Regions from separate parts of the Paenibacillus sp. J31P190 genome, predicted to be linked through region 2. Evidence: a T-box and tRNA genes for the amino acid it is inferred to sense, from the RefSeq annotation. Region 2 holds a T-box; the other holds one or more tRNA genes.
What was found. The T-box of region 2 lies ahead of leuS (leucine--tRNA ligase). A T-box ahead of a tRNA ligase gene usually reads a tRNA of that ligase, here a tRNA-Leu.

Region 1 (12,000 bases), on a different contig from region 2:
ATATCACATTTTACTTCTTTTTAGAACATTTGTTCGATAAATATCTTTATTAAAATATGGAAAATGATTTCAGTACTACTTTAGATAACGCTTGAGGAGATGTTGGATATGTATTTCTTTAAAAATGATTTCGTCAACAAGAAGGACGTTCTTATTTCACCCGATGATCGTGGCTACTACTTTGGAGATGGGATATATGAAGTATTCCGGGTATATAACGGGAATATTTACGAGCAAGCTGCTCACATGCAGAGACTCCAAAGAACCGCAAGTGAAGTGCGGATAGAACTACCCTTTACTATTGAAAAAATGGGTCAAATTCTCACGCAGCTTATTGAAAAGAATGGTCTCAATGAAGGCACTGTTTATATGCAAATCACGAGAGGCGAAGCTCCTCGGGCACATCCGTTCCCTGCTCAAGCTGTGCCCATTCTGCTGGCCTACTGCACAGAGGTGCGCAGACCCATCGCCACGATACATAATGGCATTAACGCAATCACATTAGAGGATATCCGCTGGCTGAGATGTGATCTCAAAACGCTCAATCTTCTCCCAAATGTCATGGCCAAACAAGCAGCGCTTGATCACGGGGTGCAAGAAGTCGTGCTCCATCGCAGCGGTACTGTCACCGAATGCAGCGCCTCTAATTTGATGATGATCAAAGATGGCGTACTTTACACGCACCCAGCTAACAATTTGATCCTTCATGGAATCACTCGGGCTGTCGTTTTGAGAATAGCTCACTCACAAAATATCACAGTGAAAGAAGAATCCTTTACGACGGAGCAGCTTCTGCTGGCTGATGAAGCTTTTATCACGGGAACTACCGTGGAAATTACACCTATCTTACAGATTGATGGCAAAGCAATTGGAACCGGTGTACCAGGTCCGATTACTCGCAACCTGCAGAGTGATTTTGAACGTACTTTTGCACAGTAAGAATAAGCGCGTTTTCCGCGCTTTCACTGAGAGCTCGCCGAGCCAACTGTGTCTGAGAAGCCGAAACTGACTTCTCAGCAAACCATCCTGCGCGTCCACGCAGAATAAAGAATGGGTAAGCTTTGCTAAAAAAAAGCACGCTCCTTTCCTAGAAAGGTCCGTGCTTTTTTGCTCTTTCCACACGCTTTCGCTTAACGACGCAAATTCCACTCATCCGTGCCATATTTCTCACGCACAAGATGCTCAGAAAGCTCAATCTCATAAGGTGTCAACGATTCCTCCACAAGCTCCACACCAAGACCCCGTGCGATCTCACGACGAAACGCATCCTCCACCTGTCTGAGCGTTACAGCCTCTTTTCCTTGCGCCCGAAGCAGCTCATTAATCGCCACAGCTTTCTTCAAAAAGCTCGTCTTCATTCGATCCGCAACCTTCTCATTGGAGAAACGCAGCATGCGAAATAGCTGATCGGTGTCCATGTCGAGAAGGATGGAGCCGTGCTGCAGCACGACATTTTTTTGCCGAACCTGTGCGCTGCCGGCGACTTTGCGTCCCTCAACAACCAGTTCATACCATGAGGGGGAATCGAAGCAGGCCGCTGATCCGGCGGATGCGTACTTCTCCTTCTCCTCATCACTCGCGAGCTGGACCATTTCTGCGCCCAGCCCAAGCGCCCGAAATCCTTGCAAAAGCCCCTCGCTCAGCACGCGATAAGCTTCGGTCACATTTCGCGGAATGCCCGGATAGTCCTCGGCAACGATAATGCTATATGTCAGCTCCTTATCGTGTAGAACGGCTCTCCCCCCGGTTGGACGCCTTACGAAGCCAATTCCCTCATTTGCTACCGCTTCCTGATCAACTTCCGATGCCTTTTGGAAATACCCAATCGACAGCGTTGCCGGATTCCATCCGTAGAATCGTACCGTAGGAGGAACGAGCCCTTCACTATGGGCGGTCAGTATTGCTTCATCAAATGCCATATTTTCAGCAGGAGATCGATCTCCTGTATGTATAAAACGCCATGTCGTCATCTCTTTCTGTCACCCTTCCCACTTTGCTATCCGAAGACAACCTATATCATATCATAAAATCGTACATGCTTACGATGTTAGAGTCGGTGGTGAGACTCTGCCTGCCAATGAAATCCAGAACATAATCCCAAATACAAGAGCTAGCTACTCCAAGTAATCAATTCTCCACACGGGAGCTACAATTAATCGGTTATGCGGTTACTTCATGAGCCATAGCCGACAGTGTCAGAGACTTCTAGTAACAAGAAGCTGCAAAATGTGCAGCAAATTATCATCCATATTCCTTTATTAGTCATTATCATGCATTTTGTGCAGCAAATTTCCGAGTTTTGGCGTGAAACGAGCCGTAATTGCCAGATTAGCTGCACTTTTTGCAGCAAATCTTTCAAATACGCTGCTGCAGGCTGAATTTGATGCACTTTTTACATGAATTCAGGTTCCGCGCCACTTGGTGGACTTTTAACTTCGATAAGGTTCACGACAACTTCCATGGAAAAGTTATGAAAGCGCCTCTTCTGGACATACTAACACGTAATCGATGCAAACTGGTGAGCTTGGAGCCATTTCCCGGCTCTGAGACCCAGTATTGTTTCATTCTCAATTTTCTCACGAAAGCTCAGCTCATGCTTGCAAAGTCATTTTTTTACGAAGTTAGTTTTCTAACGAAAACTCAACTCATTCTTACAAAGATAGTTTTGCTACGCAAAACTCAGTACACGCTTACGAGGTTTGCTTATTAACGAAAGCTCAGCTCATGCTTACGAAGATAGTTTTGCTACGCAAAACTTTAAGGAGGGCACATCGATGCGTCAACATGAACAGCAAGAGAACATTCGCCCCATTCATAATCAGCTTGACATGCACTTTGAGAGGGACTGGTTTACTGAGCTGGACAATCGTGTGCGCGGAGGTGGTCCATGGGACGACTGGACGCTGTACCAGCTAGCCTACGAATCGGAAGAATCGGGGCTTATTTCGACGTTTGACGAGATGCAGTGCCTCGTTCATCTAGGGCAGCTTGAACCTATGGCTCATCAGATTGATACAGCGAAACGTGTGCTAAACGAGATGCGTGGCCGGGCTATTTTGGCCGATGAAGTTGGGCTTGGGAAAACGATTGAGGCTGGTTTGATTTTAAAAGAATACATGATCCGCGGCTTGGTCCGCAAAACACTTATCCTCGTACCCGCTTCCCTTGTGCTGCAATGGGTCCGGGAATTGAATAGCAAATTCGGCATTCCAGCTGTTGCTCATAAAAAAGCCTATATGTGGAAACAAAGCGACGTCATAGTTGCCTCCATGGACACTGCTAAGCGTGACCCGCATCGCGAAATTGTCATGGGTCTTGAATATGACATGTTAATCGTCGACGAAGCCCACAAGCTCAAAAATAAAAAAACGACCAATTACACCTTCGTGAACGAGCTGCGAAAAAAATATTGTCTTCTGCTCACTGCCACGCCGGTGCAGAACGACCTAAAAGAGCTATTCAATCTCATCACCCTGCTCAAACCAGGTCAATTAGGGATTCATAGCAACTTCAAAACCAACTATGTGGTTGGCAAAAGGACACCGAAAAACGAGGGTCAGCTTCAACAGGAGCTTTCCAAGGTTATGATTCGCAATCGTCGCGGCGACGGCGGCGTTCATTATACCAAAAGGGTTGTTAGGAACATTCCTCTCACGCTCTCGAATGATGAACAGGCACTCTACGATGGGGTAACGAATTTCGTTCGAACCAGGTACCAAGAGAGCGCTGGTGATCTAAGCAGCGTACTCTCGCTTATCACTCTGCAGCGCGAAGTCTGCAGTTCCCGGGACGCCGTGTTCATCACGCTCGTCAATTTGTTCAAGAAAACAGCCGAGGACTCACCGCAACGCGCCAAAATATGGGAGCTAGTTGAGCTGATTCGCAGTATTAAAGCGAACACCAAAGCAGAGACCACGATGAAGCTCGTACAAGATATTAATGATAAAGTCATCATTTTCACCGAATACCGCGCTTCTCAAGAGTATCTTCTCAACTATTTGAAGGAGCATAAAATAACAGCTGTCCCTTATCGAGGCGGTATGAATCGCGGTAAAAAAGATTGGATGATGGATTTATTCCGTAATCGGGTACAAGTCCTTGTCGCTACGGAGGCTGGCGGCGAGGGGATTAACCTCCAATTTTGCCATAACATGATTAATTTCGATCTGCCTTGGAACCCAATGCGTGTGGAACAGCGAATTGGCCGTGTCCATCGACTCGGGCAAACGCATGATGTCAACATCTATAACCTATCCACCAGAAACACGATTGAGGAGCATATTCTTTCTTTGCTGCATGAGAAAATCAATATGTTTGAGCTGGTTATCGGTCAACTCGATACGATCCTTGAGAAAATCGAGAAAAAAGGCTCCCTCGAAACGTCTTTGTTCCGCATGGTCATGGAGGCTGGCTCTAGCGAAGATATACGCAGAAAGATCGATGAGCTGGGTCATTCGTTTATCGAGGTCAAATCAGAGATTGAACAAAATCCGGTATATGGGGCAGCCTTCCAAGGTATTCTTGATGCTGTTGGCGGCACGCATACCATCGAGGTAAGACCATGAATAAACGAAACATTCACACGTTCGTCATGCGCTTTCTTGAAGCATATAACTGCACGATTCTAGAGAAATCACCTGCTTACGTCACTGCAAAGCTCTCTCCTGAAGCAGATAGGGAGATGACAGGCCGCCCTTATTATTGGAGCTTCGTAGAACGTACAGGGGCTGCAGCCGAAACGATGACCTATAAGTTCATCTTCGATCCTGAACAGATGAAGCTGGAGACTAAAGCGAAGACCACCGCAACAGCTGTCAAAAGCCCGCCTAACGCGGGGTCGCCCAGCCAGGGCCTGGGCCAGAGCCAGGGGCAAGGTCAGAACCAAGTCCCCCAGCCACCAGACGCAAACTCAGACAGCATTCTTGGCCGCTATTTCGGCTTCGTACCTACGACAGTCATCTCCCAGCGGCTTCCGCAGGACGAAGTAACCTTCGGCAGTAGGCGTCTGGAACAAATGTTCAACATTGTCCGTGAACGAGGACGATTCGTTCATTTGTTTGAGGAACCATTCCCGATGAGTGCTACCTATCACGCTGCGCTTGTCTATGACACCTGGTTCTGCGTGAATTACAAGGTAGAACTTGCTTGCGACCGCAAACGAAGCGAGATTCACTCTCTGGCTATTCATCTGAATAGCGGTGAAATTCGGGAACATTTTCATAAACATATGCTTACCAAGAGCCTCTCTCCGAAGCTTCCTGCGAATAGTCACATTTTGCCTGACACGATTTCACTGCCTAAAGCCATTAATGCCCTTGAAATGATGCTCGAACGTAAGGTCAGTGCGTATGATCATTCTTGGGCTGATGAAGCTAACGAGCAGCACCGCAGCGAAATTAATCGTGTGGAAGCTTATTACAATGGTCTTCTGCTGAGCGCTGAGCCTGACAAAAGAGACGAAATCGAAACCCAATGCCGTAACCGTCTGCAAGAGATTGACTGGCAGCACAAACCCCGTATTGTCGTATCTGTCATCAATTGCGGTTTGTTTCATTTAAATGCCGGACGAGGACCCAGAAACTGACGTTAGTCGCTAAAACATCGCAAAATTAACACTACAGGTTCTAACAATCTTTTTAAGACATAAGAATTACAATAGGTTAATAGGTTCATACCACTAGAGGTTAACGATAGGTAGGTGAACGAGAATGAAGCTGTGGACAACATGGACGGCGGCCTGCTTCATAAGTGTGAGCAGTTTATTATTCATACCGCTCCAAACCTCTGCAGGCGACTCCGTAGAACGGACAAGCTATACGCAGGCGGCAAGGGAAACGATAGCTAGTAACACAGAAACGAAGCCATTACCTGATTTGCGGAGTGAATCCACTTTGACCGCTACGATCAACACTTGGCGAACAACTCTCGCTCGGGAATCGGGGTTTGAACGCTGGCAGACGGCAGTTTGGAACAGTTATCCGCTCGGACCAGGCACACATGGTTGGGTGGTTATCCTCACCGATCATGGACAGGATGTTGGCTATATGATCGTACATGCCGCGGACAACGGCTCCTTCCGATTAACCGAGTACGGAACAGGGAACAATCCGCTATTCAGCTTGACCACGCTGTATCGTTCTTTGGTACAGCAGGAACTCATTCCAACTACTACTTCTTACTCTGATTTTGTTCAAAATGAAACGATTATTTTAGACCGACTTTATATGGACCAGCTAACCGCTGTGTGGAAAATAATTCTCCAAGACCAAACCTATTATTTGGATGCCAAATCCGGAGAGATGCTTCCGCTCAAAGAGGACCCTATCCCGAGGATAACTGAGGATCGTCCAGATGCAACCGATTTGTCGAGCAAAGCTCAAACAGCGTTATATCCCGCCTTTGATCCTTATGATAGGCTCCCGTGGGTCCAGGGCAAACCGCTTCCAGTGACCAAACTGAGCGAACTTCAAAAGGCTTTAAACCCTCAGGCTAAGTTAACCTATGTCACCGAGCTCTATGATGGTCAAGTCACGCTGCCGCTCGCCATTCTGGGTTATCAACAATGGGTATCTGGGGATACCTACCTGACTTTAGATCATGTTGGACCCCGTTACGTGCTGCTGGAGAATGCTTTAAAGTTAGGACATATTTTTCCGTGAGAACAGCCTTAGACCGCTATTTCCAGAGGTCTAAGGCTTTCCGCTTTATTTCCAAGTAAAATCAATAGCTTCAAGAAAAGCTTTAGCTAAAATGGTATGACCAACGTTATTCGGATGAACACGATCCCAAGCGATGTAGGCAGGGTAGTAAGCCTGTAGAACAGGTTCGAAAGCCGCTTGTGTATCCACGAAAAGGGAGCCTGTTTCTTCGGCTATCTGTTTCACGACTGCCCCGTATTGATCCATTTGGGAACGCATGGCATCTTGCGGATTCGGCTCTATGTAAAAGGGTGTCATCAGTACAAGCCCTTTGACAAGAGGACGTGTCTGTTCGACCAGCTCTCTTAACGTCTTTTCATAAGTCTCAATGCCCACTTGGTTTTCCTTTTGATGCGGTACGTCAAAATGCCTCCAAACGTCATTAATACCGATCATGATAGATAACCAGTCCGGCTTCAAATCGATGACATCCGTTTGCCATCTAGCTTGGAGATCAAGTACCGTATTACCGCTGGTACCCACATTAACGGTACGAATTTGAAGCTCTGGATACGTAGCATTGATCAGCCCGTCCACGATAGAAACATAGCCTTTACCTAAAGCTCCGAATAATCCTTCGCCAATCGGTCTTGATCGTTCGCAATCCGTAACAGAATCACCAATCATGACAAGCTTATTATTTTTCTCAAGTTTCATTATGACATCTTCCCCCAATTTATGGTAGTAACGTTCGTCCTGATATATTCGATATATAAACAAAAAAACCTCTCGCACCAATTATCAGGATGAATTAAATCTCCCGATCATAGGTGAAGAGGCTTTGTCATTTTACCTTTTTGGGTTTCGCCAGATCAATTAACATACGTGTGGCCAGCGGCAGCATGCCGAACCAGCGTGTTTGCCAGCTTTCCCGCTGTTCCTTGCTTATGGCTTTGACTTGCTGTCGAACTTCCCTTGGTGTTTCTATATACGTGACGACTTGCTGTGTTATGTACTTAACCAGATCATCGCTTTTTGCCATATGTCCACCTGCCTTCTATCCCTATTTTAACCACAGAGACAGGAGCTTAAACTTGCAAAAGACAGGTGGATATAGGGGATTAACCGATTTTGCCGCCACTCTCCGCAATGATTTTGTCTGCAAAAGATTTAATCGTGCTGCATCCGAGCAGCATCGGTTTATTATCACACTGCAATAACAAGGTATGAGCATTCGTATCCCATGCATATTGAAATCCGACATTCATGCCAACCACCGTTACCATGAACTTGCCTTGTGTTGTATTAGGAATCGTAATGCCCTGCTTTCTGCCGACTTGTTGTAAGGCTTTGAATACCGAAGACGAAATCCCTCTATACGTCCATGTGCTGCAAGCCGCCATAGGTCATCTCCTCTCTCCCCTTATAGGATCATTAAATTGTATGAACAGAGAAAGGAAATCGTGCTTGTTTCTTAAAAATCCATTGATCATAGCGCAGTCTTACACGTCTATTCACGTTATCCAAGCATACACTAGAGTAAGTAGAGAGAGAGGTGTTGACTTGGATGTGGAAACAGATGCTGCTAACGGAACAGCTAGAGATTCAAATGGACGAATCCAATCATCTACTCGAAGTCAAATTGAGCAGAACCGAGCAGGAGGAGACAGCAACCGTCCGATTAAACCATGCTGAACTCATCCAAATCCTGCATACCCTGCTCGAAATTAATCGAAGCTTCCGCGGAGATATCTCCTATTTTCATTCCGTTCAAGTTCAGGTCAAGCCCAAGCTCGATCTCCTAAGATAGCTTCAAGCAAAAAAGCACGTTCGTCTCTCACCGTACGGTGAGAGACGAACGTGCTTTTTGGTGTCTCTGATGATTTGTTTAATCCCTGTTTAACCCAACAATTGAAGCTAGGAACTTCAAGATGTACAAGAAGAGATTAATGAAATCGAGATAAATATTTAATGCTGCGAGTGGGACCTCTTCCGCGGATACACCGTTTCGGTATTGAGCTACATCGTAGAGAACCCAACCGCTGAAAATCAAGATGCCGATCATCGACCATACTAGGTTCATTGCAGAACCAAAGTTAACGAACATACCGACTACACTCATGAGCACGAGTCCGATCGTCCCTGCAAACAAGAAGCCGCCTAGAAAGCTGAAATCACGCTGCGAACGATGGGCATAAAAGGCAAGTCCGCCGAAAATTGCTGCAGTTGCGAAGAATGCGCCAGATACTACATTTGCCCCCAGCAACCCGCCATACGCCATAATAACTGGGTACAAAGTAACCCCTGAAATCGCGGTAAATGCATAAAGAAAGCCATAACCGATATGTTTGCCGCGAACACGAATGATGATTGCGGCCACCAGCATGACCACCTCAGCAATGATGAAAAGCATGACCATCGATGGCGGAACGACAATTGCACCGATCAATGTCCCGAGGAAGGAAACCAACAGGGAAATTGCAAACGTTTGAAGCACATGAGCAAAACTGCCAGAATGCGTAACTGTAATCGTTCTATCCATGAAACATCAGCCCCTTTGTAATGATGTACAATCTATACTATGTATTATACCTAGTTTTCATGAAAGCCGCTATACATCTATGCGGTTAAAACATTAGAGCTCAATAACAAATCCCAAATTGATGAAAAAGACGAACATGGTTGCACAAAAACAAAACAACCCCTTCAGACTTAACTGAAAGGGTTGTTACTTGATGCGATCAAGAGGACTCGAACCTCCACGGGGGTAAGCCCACACGGACCTGAACCGTGCGCGTCTGCCAATTCCGCCATGATCGCGTATACGGCTGCTCTATGAACGAAGTCATAATAGCTGCGACAAAGTTTAATATAACATGGGAAATGAGAGCTCGTCAACGACACTTTTACAATTCGTGAATAATTCTTCCCTTCACTCCTAACCCTATTCGCAAAGGAGGAATGACCTATTAACGAGGAAGAAATTAACGCCTTGGAACCGAAATATACAGGTAATCAAAGGGATCTTACAGAAGGTGAAGCTGAAGCCATTGTGCATGATCCTAACTACAAAAGTGAAGATGAGGATGAATCTGGACTAGGCGCGATTGCAACCGCAGCTGCCTACGGTGTTTTCCGTAGAACTTAACTAACAATACTTGAATCCTTCATGCAAATGCGGGAGCCTACCAAATGGAACAAACGCCCTACTTATCCACATGGATTAGTAGGGCGTTTGTTCATACAATTGTCCGGAATGCATGATGGCTTCGTATACCGTTCTTCCGATCAAGTAACCAAGTGCCGTCGCTGTACCCGCGTAACGATAGGTCTGGCCACGGCACGTAGCAGCAATAAGTACGGCATCGGTTGTCGTTCCTGTCGCAGGCTGACCCTCAACGAGGATACCTAATGCTTGTAGAGCTGCAGTTTTGGCCTCAGTTGCTGTAATGACAGCATTAACCATAGCCGCATCGGTTAAGCAACCATTGATAACGACAATCGTGTTAATCGTTCCAGGGTAAAGGGAAGCGGCAGGCAGTTCAGCTCCTGCTCTTGCTTTATTCCCCAGCCCCACCGTAACCCACGAGCAAACTTGAAGAGGCTCCTGCTCTGGCTTCATTGCAAGTTTCTGGCCGAATTCGCTGATAACACCGTCTTCGCCCGTTTCCCAGGTAAGGCTGCTGTAGCCAACTTCCTTTACCTTCGCCGCGGTCAGCATACCCGCTGTTTCTTGGGGATTCAAACCCTCACGCTGGATGAATTCCTCCATCTCACGGAGCGGATCAGCCTCATTATACAGCTTGTCCACCTGCCGATTCATCATCACCTTATGCGTGCCGAATCCACCGCCCCACGGCGAAGAATTCAGCGTACGCAGCGGATTTTCGCTGCAAATCCGCAAGTATGTACTTTGGTGAGAACTAACCAAGTCCATGCGAATACCAGAGATAGGAACCTCCATGGATCCCATCCATGCGTCCTTATTCGTCATCAGAAACGCCATCTGGTTCGATGGGATCCTGCGGAAGCATAAATTCAGGAGGTCTTTCGGCTTCATATGGTTGATAGATATAATTGCGTGCGAGCTTGACTACTTTGCGGTTTTTTTTGCGAATTAAGACGCTCTCGTCATCCCAAGCTACTACTATTCCACGCACATCATTCGTTGGACTGACGTCCCGAATAACACGCAATAATGTGCTCTCAACTCTATAGTGATCAAGCTGTTCTTCCGATATCATTAACTTACCTCCAACCTTTCATATGTACTTCTTTAGCATACACTAATTCGGATTTAGATCAAACTTTACATAAAACCGCTTTACTGAGGTTAACTTAACTAATGACGAAACAAAACTAACACAAAAAGCAAACTTACTCCATGGGAGGTTCTATAGTGGATAAAAAGACGTACTACATCAACGTTGGCACGGGGGAAGTTCTGGAAGACAAAGGAGCACTTAATTTCGAATTCGAGATCTCAGCAACCGAAGAAGAAATTGATAAGCTTCAAGAGCTTTTCGAGGAAACCGATAACTCCTCCCAAGGCAGCTATGCAACTTCTTGGCTTCCTTGGAAAGTTTATTACTCCAATGAGGCCAATCAGGAATACGATTATTATTTAACGGAAGTATACCGAACTCTTCACAAGCTTGGTTCTGAACAAACGAAAAGGCATATTGAAAGCATGAATATTCTCGATAATGGAGTCTGAGTTAGTTGAAACAGAGATTGAGTTAGAGATTGAGTTAGAGATTGAGTAGAGTTAGAATTAGAATCAGAGAATGGCGTCTGAGTTAGAGTCTGAGACATTGTCGAGCATGCGTCTAAATCTGATTTCCCCTTCAGCGAATCCGAAAAAGCCGGTGCCACCGTTCCGTGAGGGAACGTAGATCCTCTATTTGTGCGATATGAGCCTAAATTAACGGTTAAAAGGAACGACGATTCGTTATTTCACTGTTTCGGTTCCTTAATCCTTCAATTTTCATCAAATAACGTCTTCTCGTTCCGCTAATTCAATTTTTAGCTCATATTTCCAAAAATAACGAATCGTAGTTCCTCAATTCAAAAAAACTAACCTTAAACCAAGAAACCAACACCATTTATTTCATGAAAAAGGCCAACGAATCCTCTCGGATCCATTGGCCTCTTTCTTATATGGGCATAAATTAACTAACATGTTCCTTCGAATCATTCGTCTCGTACCAGAAATCAAGGACTTTGCTAGACATTACGCGCTTCTGAATATACTCCACTTGTGCGGCAGAGAAATGTTGTTCCCACTCGATAGTCAGTTCGGTGCAGAGCTTTACGATTGTTAATAACTCGGACCATGCTACATATCGTTTGTACCAGAAAA
Region 2 (12,000 bases):
CGATCAGTACGTACACCGAAGCGATTGGACTTGGCATGGACGAGCTAGGACCTGTTGTAGATGAGGTCCAATTCGTTCTGAATACAACTTCGGCCGGAATGCATCCTCATGTTGAGGAAGTTCCGTTACCGCTTGAACTCCTGCGTTCGCATCATCTGGTCAGCGATCTCATTTATAATCCGCGAATTACAAGATTCCTTCGTGAAGCGGAAGCAAGAGGAGCCCGCATACATGGCGGACTCGGTATGTTTATTTATCAAGGTGCTTTTGCCTTTGAATATTGGACTCGTACCCCTGCGCCCGTTGCGGCGATGAGACAGGTGGTAGAACAGTCGTTAGCTGAATAAGAATGAATAGAGGGACATCTATGTTAACAGGCAAACAGAAACGTTATTTGCGCTCAATGGCGCACCATTTAGATCCAATCTTTCAAGTAGGTAAAGGCGGCGTGAACGATCATTTAATCCGTCACATTCAAGAAGCTTTGGAAGTTCGTGAATTGATTAAAATTACTGTACTCAACAACAGTGGAGAAGACCGCGACGAGGTCGGCACTGAATTATCCGAAAAGTCTGGCGCAGAGCTCGTGCAGGTTATTGGGAAAATCGTCGTGCTTTACAAAGAATCGCGTGACAAGAAGAAGATTGAACTGCCGCGCTAAAGAGGTGGAAGTATGCTTGTCGGAATAATGGGTGGCACCTTCGATCCTATCCACACCGGTCATCTGATCGCGGCGGAGAGAGCGAGGGTGGAAGCAGATCTCGCCGAGGTGTGGTTGATGCCGGCAAATGTGCCGCCGCATAAGCCAAATGCGCCGAAAGCGACGACGAAGCAACGCTGGGAGATGGTTTGCCTTGCAGCGGAAGGCAATCCTTTTTTTCGTCCAGTTGATATCGAAATCAACAAAGGCGGCGTATCTTATAGTATCGATACGATTGAGCTGCTAAGCAAGGAATATCCAGGTACGGAATTTGCTTATATTATAGGTGCCGATATGGTTCAATATTTGCCGCAGTGGCATCGCATTGATGACATCGTGCGGCATATTCGCTTTATTGGATTAGCTAGACCTGGTTATGAGCTTGACTTATCGCATATGCCTATTAACATTCGTAATCGAGTCACGATTGTTCCCATGCCGCTTGTTGAAATTTCGTCAACAGCTATTCGTAATGAAAGGCAAAGGAATGGTTCAGTCCGTTACCTTGTCCCAGATGCGGTGAATGGTTATATGGAGGTGAACCGTTTGTATGAATCGTGAGGAACTGATTGCGGCGGTTAAGGAACAAATGCCTGAGCGACGCTGGCTGCATACACTCGGTGTTATGGAAACTAGCGTTATCTTAGCGAAACGCTTTGGTGGAGACCCGGTCAAAGCCGATCTGGCGGCCATTTTGCACGATTATTGCAAGTATTGGCCCGTTCAGGAGCAAGCTAAGATTATCCGCGAGAACGGATTGCCCCAAGACTTGCTGGATTATGATAAAGAGCTGTGGCACTCCCATGCTGGAGCTTATATCGCTAAGGAGCAATTTGGCATCCATGATGAGGAGATACTAGATGCAATTCGGTATCACACCTCCGGTCGTGTTCAGATGACATTAATGGACAAAATCGTATGCTTAGCGGATTATATGGAGCCCGGACGTGATTTTCCAGGTGTAGATATCATTCGCGAAATCGCTGAGCAAAGCCTAGAGAAGGCGTTGGTCGCCGGTTTTGATTCTACAATTAGCTTTTTAATTGCCAAAGGCAAACGGATTTATCCGCTTACTATTTTGACTCGGAACGATTTGATTACACAAATAAACACATAAACCTTGGAGGATGATTGAATGAGTAAAAACCCAGAAGAAGTTTTGGCTTTTGTTGTTGAGGCTGCTGAAGATAAAAAAGCGGCAGATGTTGTAACCCTGAACTTGAAAGGCGTATCCCTAATCGCCGACTATTTCGTTATTTGTCACGGGAATTCAGAAACACAAGTGCAAGCAATTGCCGGCGAAGCTAGAAAGAAAGCGCATGAGCACGGCGTTAATATCAGAGGCTACGAGGGTATTGATACAGCAAGATGGGTTTTGCTTGATCTAGGGGATGTTGTTCTTCATGTTTTCCACCGCGATGATCGTGAATATTATAATATCGAAAGACTTTGGTCCGATGCCAAAGTTGTGGAGCGCGTATGAGAATGGAAGCAGGATCCCTTGTTACCCTAGAGGTAGCGAGGGAGGTTCCTCCTAACGGTTATTTCCTTACTGACGGCCAGCAGGATGTTCTTCTGCCTTATGCAGAAATCGTAGGTAAGATACAACCCGGAGAGCATGTTGAAGCCTTCATGTTCCATGATACGCAGGATCGATTGATGGCTACGATGAAGCGTCCTCTTCTTCTCATGGGCGAAGTAGGACTTCTGGAAGTTGTAGATATTCACCCTAGATTTGGATATTTTCTGGAAATGGGACTGGGCCGCAACCTGTTGCTTCCCTACAGACATGTGCCGGAGCTCGAGGAACTGCGTCCACAAGTAGGAGATAAGGTATTTGCCACATTAGCTCACGATCGGCAAGGACGTTTAATCGCTAAGCTGGCTCTGGAAGAGGACCTGGCTCCTCTTTGCGTTCGTGCACCCTCGAGTTGGAGTAATCAGTGGGTCAAAGCACGTGTGTACAGACCTTTGCAAATTGGCACCTTCGTCATTTGCGAAGCCGGAGTCCTTGGTTATGGTGTTATTGGACTTATAGCTGCTCCGGAACGGACACGCTTGCTTCGTGTAGGTGAGATGGTTGAAGTGCGTGTCGCATTCGTTCGTGAAGAGGATGGGCGGGTCAATCTGTCGATGCGGCTCCCGAAGGAAAAAGGCCGCGATGAAGATGCTGAGCGAATTTTGAGTGTCCTCCAAGAACGTCCAGGTAATGCGATGCCATTTTCGGACAAAACGTCGGCTGATATTATCAAGGATCGGTTTGGACTAAGTAAAGCGGCTTTCAAACGCGCATTAGGCAAGCTTATGAAGGACGGGCTCATTTATCAAGAAGATGATTGGACCTATCTGAAGCAAGAGGAGACTCAAGGTTAACATGAGTTACGAAAAATTCGCGTACACCTATGATCGCTTGATGAATAGCATGCCATATGAAGATTGGCTTCGTTTCGTGAAAGAGAGCTTCGATCGATTTGGTATGAAACCATCTACGATTGTTGATTTGGCCTGTGGTACTGGGAATTTGACGATTCCTCTAGCCTTGGAGGGATACCAGCTGACGGGTATTGATTTATCAGAAGACATGCTGGCAGTCGCTGAGCAAAAAACGGGAGAGCACAAGAGTCAACTGCGCGGTGGCGCCATTCATTGGGTACAACAGGATCTGCGTGAATGGGACCTCGGTGAACAAGTGGATGCAGCGCTTTCCATCTGTGATAGTCTCAACTATTTGTTAGAGGAAGAAGATATCGTTGATGCTTTCCGTCAAACCTTTAAGGGGCTCAAGCCTGGAGGGCTTTTCCTTTTCGATGTGCATACTCCTGAGCAGTTGTTCGCTTATGCAGACTCTCAGCCCTTTTTCCTGAATGAAGACGATGTTGCCTACATTTGGACAAGCGAGTTAGATGATGAAAGAGTGCAGATTGAGCACGAGTTGACCATATTTGTAAAAGATAACGGAAAGGATACTTTCCGACGCATCGATGAAACTCATCTTCAAAGGGCTTATTCTTTACAATGGCTTAAGGAAATGCTGCTTGCAGTCGGTTTCACTGAGGTGCATATGGCTGCTGACTTCACTTGGGAGCAGCCTACCTCTATGACAGAGCGAGCTTTCTTTATTGCAAAGAAATAACGGCAGTGAGGTTCTTTGCGGCTTGACAGTGCGGCATTATTTTACATATAATCAAAGCTAATTAGATGATTAAAGCTTAGAAGAGGAATAGTAACTTGTACAGCATCTTTCAGAGAGCCGGATGTAGGGTGGAAGCCGGTAGATGTCAGTCTTGTGAACTCGCCTTGGAGCTAGAAGGTGAATCACCATTTAAAGCGAAGAGACTTTGAGCTCCACTCAAAGATCCCAAAGCGGAGAGACTTTGAGCTCCACTCAAAGATCCCAAAGCGGAGAGACTTTGAGCTCCACTCAAAGATCCCTATATATGGTGCTAGCTGGATCGTCTCACCCGCGTTAAGGGGCAGAGTGAACACAGGCAAAGAATGTCTTGTGTTAACTAGGGTGGTACCACGGGAATCTAACCTCTCGTCCCTAGCGATATCCGCTAGCGATGAGGGGTTTTTTGGCGCTTACAGCGCTTTGAATCATGATGAGGATGGCTGTACACAGGGAGGATTTTGAACATGACACAGGAAACGAAAGAAACTAAAGAAACAAAAGAGCAGCAAGGCTATAATCCACAAGAAATTGAGCCGAAATGGCAGGCTTATTGGGATGCGAAGAAAACATTTAAGGTGCTTGAGAATTCCGATAAGCCGAAGTTTTATGCGCTGGATATGTTCCCTTACCCATCTGGAGCTGGTCTGCATGTAGGACATCCGGAAGGCTACACAGCAACTGATATCGTTTCACGGTTCAAACGGATGAGAGGCTTTAACGTACTTCATCCAATGGGATGGGACGCTTTCGGACTTCCTGCTGAACAGTACGCACTGGATACGGGAAATGATCCGCGAGAATTCACCAAGAAGAACATCGATACTTTCCGTCGTCAAATTAAATCACTAGGCTTCTCGTACGATTGGGATCGTGAAATCAGTACAACAGATCCTGAGTATTACAAATGGACACAATGGATCTTCATCCAGTTGTACAATAAAGGACTCGCTTATGTGGATGAAGTGCCTGTAAACTGGTGTCCAGCGCTGGGAACTGTTCTTGCTAATGAAGAAGTAATTGACGGTCTGAGCGAGCGCGGTAACCATCCCGTTATTCGTAAGCCGATGCGTCAATGGATCCTGAAAATTACTGAGTACGCTGAACGTCTGCTTGAAGATCTTGAGGAGCTGGATTGGTCCGAAAGCATTAAAGATATGCAGCGCAATTGGATTGGTAAATCAACAGGCGCAGAAGTCCAATTTGCGATTGACGGATACGATGAGAAGAGTCTGACGGTTTTCACTACACGTCCAGATACATTGTTTGGCGCCACGTACTGCGTTCTGGCACCTGAGCATGAGCTTGTTGCGCAAATTACTACGGGAGATCAAGCTGCTGCCATTAAGGAGTATCAAGAAAAGGCTTCCCGCAAAAGCGATCTCGAGCGTACGGATCTGGCAAAAGACAAGACAGGTGTTTTCACAGGGGCTTATGCTGTCAATCCGGTTAATAACGTGAAAGTGCCGATCTGGATTGCTGACTACGTGCTTGGCGGTTACGGTACGGGTGCAATCATGGCTGTTCCAGGACACGATCAACGTGACTGGGAGTTTGCAAAACAGTTTGATTTACCGATTGTCGAAGTCGTGCAAGGTGGAGATGTTGAGAAGGAAGCTTACGCAGGGGATGGCGAACACGTCAATTCCGGTCCGATTAATGGCATGAACATCGAACAAGGGATCAGCCATATGATCGCGTGGCTGGAGCAAAACGGCAAAGGCCGCGGCAAAGTAACCTACCGTTTGAGAGATTGGCTCTTCAGCCGTCAAAGATATTGGGGAGAGCCGATTCCAATTCTTCATCTTGAAGATGGCACAATGAAGCCTGTTCCCGTGGATCAACTGCCACTCTTGCTTCCACAAGTCGATGAAATTAAACCATCAGGTACAGGAGAATCACCACTTGCGAACGTATCCGAATGGGTAAACACAATTGATCCGGAAACCGGCATGAAAGCTCGCCGTGAAACGAATACCATGCCGCAATGGGCCGGCAGCTGCTGGTACTACTTACGTTTTATCGATCCGCGTAATGATAAAGAGTTTTGTTCGCATGAGCTTCAGCAGCAATGGCTGCCTGTAGATCTTTACATCGGCGGAGCGGAACATGCTGTTCTTCACTTGCTGTATGCGCGTTTCTGGCATAAGGTGCTTTATGATCTTGGTTTTGTTCATACCAAGGAGCCTTTCCATAAGCTTGTAAACCAAGGGATGATTCTTGGTGAGAACATGGAGAAAATGAGTAAGTCTCGCGGTAACGTTGTAAATCCGGATGATATCGTCAGCGATCAAGGGGCCGACACACTACGTATTTACGAAATGTTTATGGGACCACTTGAAGCTACAAAACCATGGAATACAACAGGTGTGGATGGCATCTATCGTTACTTGAATCGTGTGTGGAGGCTGTTTGTAGACGAAAATGGTCAGATAAATGCTAAAATCAGCGCCGACGAAACATTAGGCAGTGATTCATTCAAACGTACTTGGCACCGAACGATCAAAAAAATTACCGAGGATTTCGAAGCCCTTAGGTTTAATACAGCGATCAGTCAAATGATGATTTTCGTTAACGAAGCCTATAAAACAGAGCGTTTACCGCTTGAAGCGATGAAAAATTTCGTTCAGATGTTATCTCCAGTTGCGCCGCATTTGGCCGAAGAACTTTGGGAGAAGCTCGGCGGCACAGAATCAATTACGTATCAGCCGTGGCCAACCTATGATGAAGCGTGGACAGTCGACAATGAAATTGAAATTGTTGTACAGGTCAATGGTAAAATTGTTGATCGTGTTCTGATCTCCAAGGATACGGATGAAGCAGCGATGGAGAAAATCGCATTTGACCTCGATAAAGTCAAAGAAGCGACCGCCGGAAAGGCCGTTCGCAAATTGATTGTTGTAAAAGGCAAATTAGTAAATATTGTCGTAGGATAGCAATACAAAGTTGGCAATTTGGGAAGGCTGCTGCTTCTAAGTAAACAGCAGTTCAGCCTTCTCAATGTCTTCTTCATATTTGGCATGTGTAGCACTAATGACTCGTGAGAATATCCCCGCAAGCTCATCGTCCAAAATACGTAAGCCTTCCGCTGTAATTCCACCGGGAACAGATACGCGTTTTTGAAGGGTAGCAGGGTTGAATCCTCCGGTTGTAAGCAGCTTTCCTGTGCCTAGCGTCATTTCACTGGCAAGTAAGGTAGCTTCCTCAATAGAAATACCAGTTGCCTCAACGGCTGCATCAATAAAAGATTGCAGGAATTTGGCTAAAAAAGCGGGACCGCAGCTAGATATGTCAGAAGAGATCCGCGTATAATTTTCGGATACACGAATAGGTGAGGAAATATGCGCAAATAGGTTCTCTAGCCATTCTTTGTCCTCAGGCTGCATTCGATTCCCATGAATACATAGTGTCGCACCGCTAAGCACGTAGTTCGTGATACTCGGGATAATTTTACTGATTTTCGCCGGCAGAAGACCTTCCAAATGTTTGAGCAGGACAGGGCTTGTAATGGACACGATGAGTTGAGAGGGAAGCACGTCCTCTTTGATTTCATCAATAACCTTCTTAAATTCAGACGGCTTCACACATAGAAAGATGAGATCGCTCCCCAGTACGACTTCTCTATTCGACCCGGCAACATGAAGTCCAGGATATGTCTCCGCTAGAAGCTCAACTTTATGAATTGTTCGATTTCCCGCAATAATTTGCTCCGGATTGAAAGCTCCAGAATGAATGAACGCTTCAATCAGAATACTTCCCATACTCCCAGTACCGATGAATCCTGCTTTCATCCAGTAATCCCTCCCGAAAAAATCAGTCACTTTCTTTCATAGTTTATTGAACGGGGTCAGTTTTAAATGCCATTCAGATGCTTTTTCATGTATATGTTCATATGTCAGCAATTATGTTTGGAAAGACTTAAGTTGCAAGTTTGCTAAAGAAAAACTCTAATGATTATGCTTACGAAGTTAGTTTTGCTAAAGCAAAACTTTAAAGGTTATGCTTACGATGCCAGTTTTGCTAAAGCAAAACTCTTAGGAGGGAATTCGTGGATTTTTTTGGTTCCAAAAGAGGAAGGATACTGCTCATGATGGCAGCGATCTGTTTATTTGCTTTCGTCGTTTGGCCATTCATTCGTGGAGGCAGATCTATGATACAAACGGATTTTATGCCTTTGAACTCTCAGATGCAGGCTATGATTTCTCATCCTGGAGATGAGCCGGCAGCTGATGCAAAGCCTGTAAGAAAATCAGACTTGAAATCAAACATAGGCACAGAATCGAATGCAAAAGTAGATACAGAATCGAAGGGAACGAAAGATAGAAAACCGAAGGAAACGAGAGACACAGAATCGAAAACAACGAGCGACACAGAACCGAAGGGAACGAGAGTCACAGAACCGAAAGCAACGAGTGACACTGAACCAAATACGACAATACCTGCACTTACAGCAATACCTACGCCTACTGTTGTATCAAATGAAAAACCGGAAGCTAGCTTGCCATCAGCACGGTCTACCGATCAATTGGATCTAAACACAGCTACGCTCAAGCAATTAGTTGAATTACCGGGTATTGGAGAGAGCAAAGCAAAGGCCATACTGGACTATCGGTTGAAAAAGGGACGATTTAACCAGATTGAAGAGCTGATGGAGGTGAAGGGCATCGGAGAGAAAATGCTTGAGAAGTTAAAATTATTTCTTTATGTAACTTCTTAATATTCTTTCCTTTCTTTTATTTTGCTAGGAAATATGAGAGAATACTAGAAATGAAAAAAGGGGTCCAAGAACATACAAGGATCTTCGTAAGGAGGAATTGCAATCCGTTATGAGCAACCGTAAAGATTGGGATACTTATTTCCTTGATATTGCTTACATGGCCTCAACGAGATCAAGATGTAACCGTCGGCACGTTGGGGCAGTGTTGGTGCAGGGTAAGAAGTTACTTGGAACAGCTTACAATGGTGCGCCAATGGGTGTGCCTGATTGTACAGAAGCAGGCTGCATGCTTGTGGAAGAAATCGAGTTGAAAGTGGTAGATGATACCGAGGAAGTTATTCGTAAACAGCGATGTATTCGTACGATTCATGCAGAGCAAAATCTGTTGCTGTTCACGGATCGGGAAGATCGCGAAGGATCGACTGTCTATGTAACAGATCAGCCTTGCTGGACATGTGCGAATATGCTGGCCAACAGCGGTGTGATGGAGATCGTTTTCCATCGCGGGTATCCTAAGGATCATGAGAAAGTAAGCCATTTGATGGAGAACAGAGGCATCGTTTTCCGTAGAATGGAAGGATATGAACCTCCGCCTGGTACTGTATCTGATGTCGTGAATTAAATATGTTTACTGAAGCGAGAGGAAGAACCTTTTTCTAGACGCAGCCTATGGGGCTGATCTGGGGAGAGGTTTTTTGTTTGTTTTTTAGATGGGGATAAGTATGGATATCAAAGGTGCGGTAATGGCGCGGAATCTACATTTTCATTGGAGTAAATACAGTGTAATCGCTATTCTGACTGGGGTTATCGTACTTCTGTTGGAGAAAATCCAATGGAATTAATGATTTTCCTTGAAAATTGTCTTTTTAAGAGACTTCTATTGGAATTGCTCCAATAGAAGCTGTTTTTCGAGGTCTGAGAGTGAAAAGTATTGTAAAAAATCCAATGACGAAGATGAATGATGAGATAAATGATGAAGGTGAATGTTGAAGATCCAGATAAAGGAAGAAGGCGAAAGATGACAGACGAAAGAAGAAAGAAGAAAGAAGAAAGAAGAAAGAAGAAAGAAGAAAGAAGAAAGAAGAAAGAAGAAAGAAGAAAGAAGAAAGAAGAAAGAAGAAAGAAGAAAGATGAATGATGAATGATGAATGATAAATGATAAATGATAAATGATGAATTTTCAATGTATAGATCGCTTCGTCTATTTTCGTAACTCATGTAAATAATTACAATTCGATTTTATAACATTCAAGAGGAGGGGGAGCGAATACATATGCAAATGCTAATGAAACGACCAGTTGTTATAGGGTGTTGTCTGTGGATAACTGGCTACGCGCTCGCGCTCTATACCGAGCTGCGGTGGTTATCTTTGATGACGAGCGCGCTGCTGTTAGCCGCGCTTATCGTCATCTATGCGCTGCGGCTGCCTGGCAGACAGCCGCTGTGCGCCTTGCTGCTGGTCGGAGTAGCCTATGGCTACTTCCAATGGACCGACCAGCGCAACGTCTCTGCGCTGCTGCCGCTAGCGCAGCAGCAGAACCTGGACGGCAGCGAGGTCACGCTGCTCGGCCGATTCTCCAGCCCTGTCACCGTCGACGGCGACAGGGCCAGCTTCACGATGGAAGCGGAGTCCATTCGCTTCCCAAGTGCGGAGGCTTTCCCGCTCGGCGGGGAAAGCATGCAGGTCTCGCTGCGCCTGCTCCAGCAGGAGCAGCAGGCGGTGGCGTCGGGCTGGCGCCGAGGCGACGCCTTGACGCTGCACGGGACGCTGCGCAGCCCGTCCCCAGCCCGCAACTTCGGCGGCTTCGACTACCGCCGATACCTGCGCCTTCACCACACCCATTGGCTGCTCTCCGCCAAAGGGGTGGATCAGGCGCAGGTCGAGCCTGCGGCTGCGCGCTTAAGCGTCGTCCAGCTGCTGCGCTGGAACGACGAGCTGCGCGGCGCCCTCAGCAGGCGCATGGACCTTATCTTCCCCGCGCCGCAGGCGGGGTTCATGAAGAGCATGCTGATCGGTCAGACGGACGATCTCGATCCCGAGCGCTTCCAGCAATTTTCGGAGCTGGGATTGACGCATATTTTGGCCATTTCCGGCTTGAATATAGCCGTATTTCTTGGTGTTTGTATTTGGATCATGCGCCGATTAAAGCTGGCAAAGGAGACCTATTTGCTTATCTGTATATGGTTATTGCCATTCTATATCCTACTAACAGGTGCTTCCCCCTCCATTGTTCGGGCCGGACTCATGTCTATAATTGCCCTCTATGCAGCACGGCGAGGGCTCTTTAAGGATGTTTTGCATATTATGGCGATTGTCGCATGGATCATGCTTTTGTGGGATCCATACTTCCTGCTGGATGTCAGCTTTCAGCTTTCATTTCTGGTTACACTTGGTCTCATTGTTGGCGTACAAAGAGTCAATAATTTATTCGTTCCGTGGATTTCTTCCCCAATTATAAGAAATACGACCTCTATCACGCTTGTTTCCCAAATGGTATCCTTTCCGGTATCCATTTATTATTTTAATCAGTTTTCTTTATTGTCTTGGCTGGCTAATGCCTTCCTGGTTCCTGTTATTAGCATGATTGTATTCCCGGCTGGCCTGCTTGCTCTAGTTCTGGGACTGGTTTACGTTCCTGCTGGAAAGAGCATCGGTTGGTTTATTTCTTGGTTAAACGAAGTGATTTTCTGGATGACAGACAAGCTTCAGCATTTACAGCAGTTTAAGCTGCTTTGGCCGTCGCCAAGCTTACCCTGGATTGCTTTTTATTATGCTTTTCTCATTTTGATATATGGATTATGTCAGCGCTTGTCTCAACAAGCTGGAGGAGAGCTTCCAATCATTTTGGTAAGTGTCAAAGGTAAAAGGAAAGTGAACTTATCGAAATGGTTAGTATGTGCGGCAGCAGGTTTCCTGCTATTGCTTTGGATGGGGTATTCGCCTGAGCGCTTCAACCGTTCCGGTCTCGTTCAATTTATCGACGTGGGTCAAGGTGATGCTATACTGATTCGCACACCTTATGGTCGACATATTCTGATTGATGGTGGAGGGACTCTTACATTTAGGAAACCTGGTGAAGCTTGGAAAATTCGCAAGGATCCTTATGAAGTTGGCCAAAAGCTGCTCGTTCCGCTGCTCAAGAAACGTGGTGTTCATCAACTTGATCTCGTCGTTCTCACACATGAAGATGCGGATCACAGTGGCGGTCTACAGGCAGTTATTGCGCAAATGCCCGTCAAGCAGTTTCTCTTTAATGGAACGCTCAAGCCAGGGGCAATTATCGAGAAATTATTTGTCACCCTGCTATCGCGAAAAGTGCCGCTTTTGCCTGCGAACGTAAGCAATTGGATTCAGATCGATCCGCTTACCAGATTGCAAGTCCTGTATCCTTTGGAAAAAGATAATCGGCTCAT

Region 1: it encodes a tRNA-Leu, which carries the amino acid that the T-box ahead of leuS (leucine--tRNA ligase) is inferred to sense. The anticodon was not compared.

What each region holds. Positions count from the first base shown of each region.
Region 1 covers NZ_JCAUAS010000003.1:27,742-39,741, forward strand. Annotated here, with positions in the region: gene dat (D-amino-acid transaminase) at 109-939, shown strand; gene AC58U0_RS07150 (lipoate--protein ligase family protein) at 1,131-1,970, opposite strand; gene AC58U0_RS07155 (DEAD/DEAH box helicase) at 2,775-4,565, shown strand; gene AC58U0_RS07160 (YqhG family protein) at 4,562-5,584, shown strand; gene AC58U0_RS07165 (hypothetical protein) at 5,709-6,659, shown strand; gene AC58U0_RS07170 (SGNH/GDSL hydrolase family protein) at 6,705-7,355, opposite strand; gene AC58U0_RS07175 (YqzE family protein) at 7,483-7,680, opposite strand; gene AC58U0_RS07180 (hypothetical protein) at 7,760-8,041, opposite strand; gene AC58U0_RS07185 (hypothetical protein) at 8,206-8,448, shown strand; gene AC58U0_RS07190 (Bax inhibitor-1/YccA family protein) at 8,527-9,180, opposite strand; tRNA gene AC58U0_RS07195 (tRNA-Leu) at 9,375-9,458, opposite strand; gene AC58U0_RS07200 (hypothetical protein) at 9,631-9,786, shown strand; gene AC58U0_RS07205 (adenosylcobinamide amidohydrolase) at 9,862-10,632, opposite strand; gene AC58U0_RS07210 (hypothetical protein) at 10,622-10,882, opposite strand; gene AC58U0_RS07215 (hypothetical protein) at 11,038-11,355, shown strand; gene AC58U0_RS07220 (hypothetical protein) at 11,810-12,000, opposite strand, start outside.
Region 2 covers NZ_JCAUAS010000009.1:19,083-31,082, forward strand. Annotated here, with positions in the region: gene aroE (shikimate dehydrogenase) at 1-347, shown strand, start outside; gene yhbY (ribosome assembly RNA-binding protein YhbY) at 368-661, shown strand; gene AC58U0_RS17195 (nicotinate-nucleotide adenylyltransferase) at 674-1,261, shown strand; gene yqeK (bis(5'-nucleosyl)-tetraphosphatase (symmetrical) YqeK) at 1,251-1,817, shown strand; gene rsfS (ribosome silencing factor) at 1,836-2,183, shown strand; gene AC58U0_RS17210 (CvfB family protein) at 2,180-3,073, shown strand; gene AC58U0_RS17215 (class I SAM-dependent DNA methyltransferase) at 3,075-3,833, shown strand; T-box leader at 3,902-4,249, shown strand; gene leuS (leucine--tRNA ligase) at 4,337-6,805, shown strand; gene comER (late competence protein ComER) at 6,842-7,660, opposite strand; gene AC58U0_RS17230 (helix-hairpin-helix domain-containing protein) at 7,918-8,586, shown strand; gene AC58U0_RS17235 (deoxycytidylate deaminase) at 8,696-9,208, shown strand; gene AC58U0_RS17240 (hypothetical protein) at 9,560-9,724, shown strand; gene AC58U0_RS17245 (DNA internalization-related competence protein ComEC/Rec2) at 9,860-12,000, shown strand, end outside.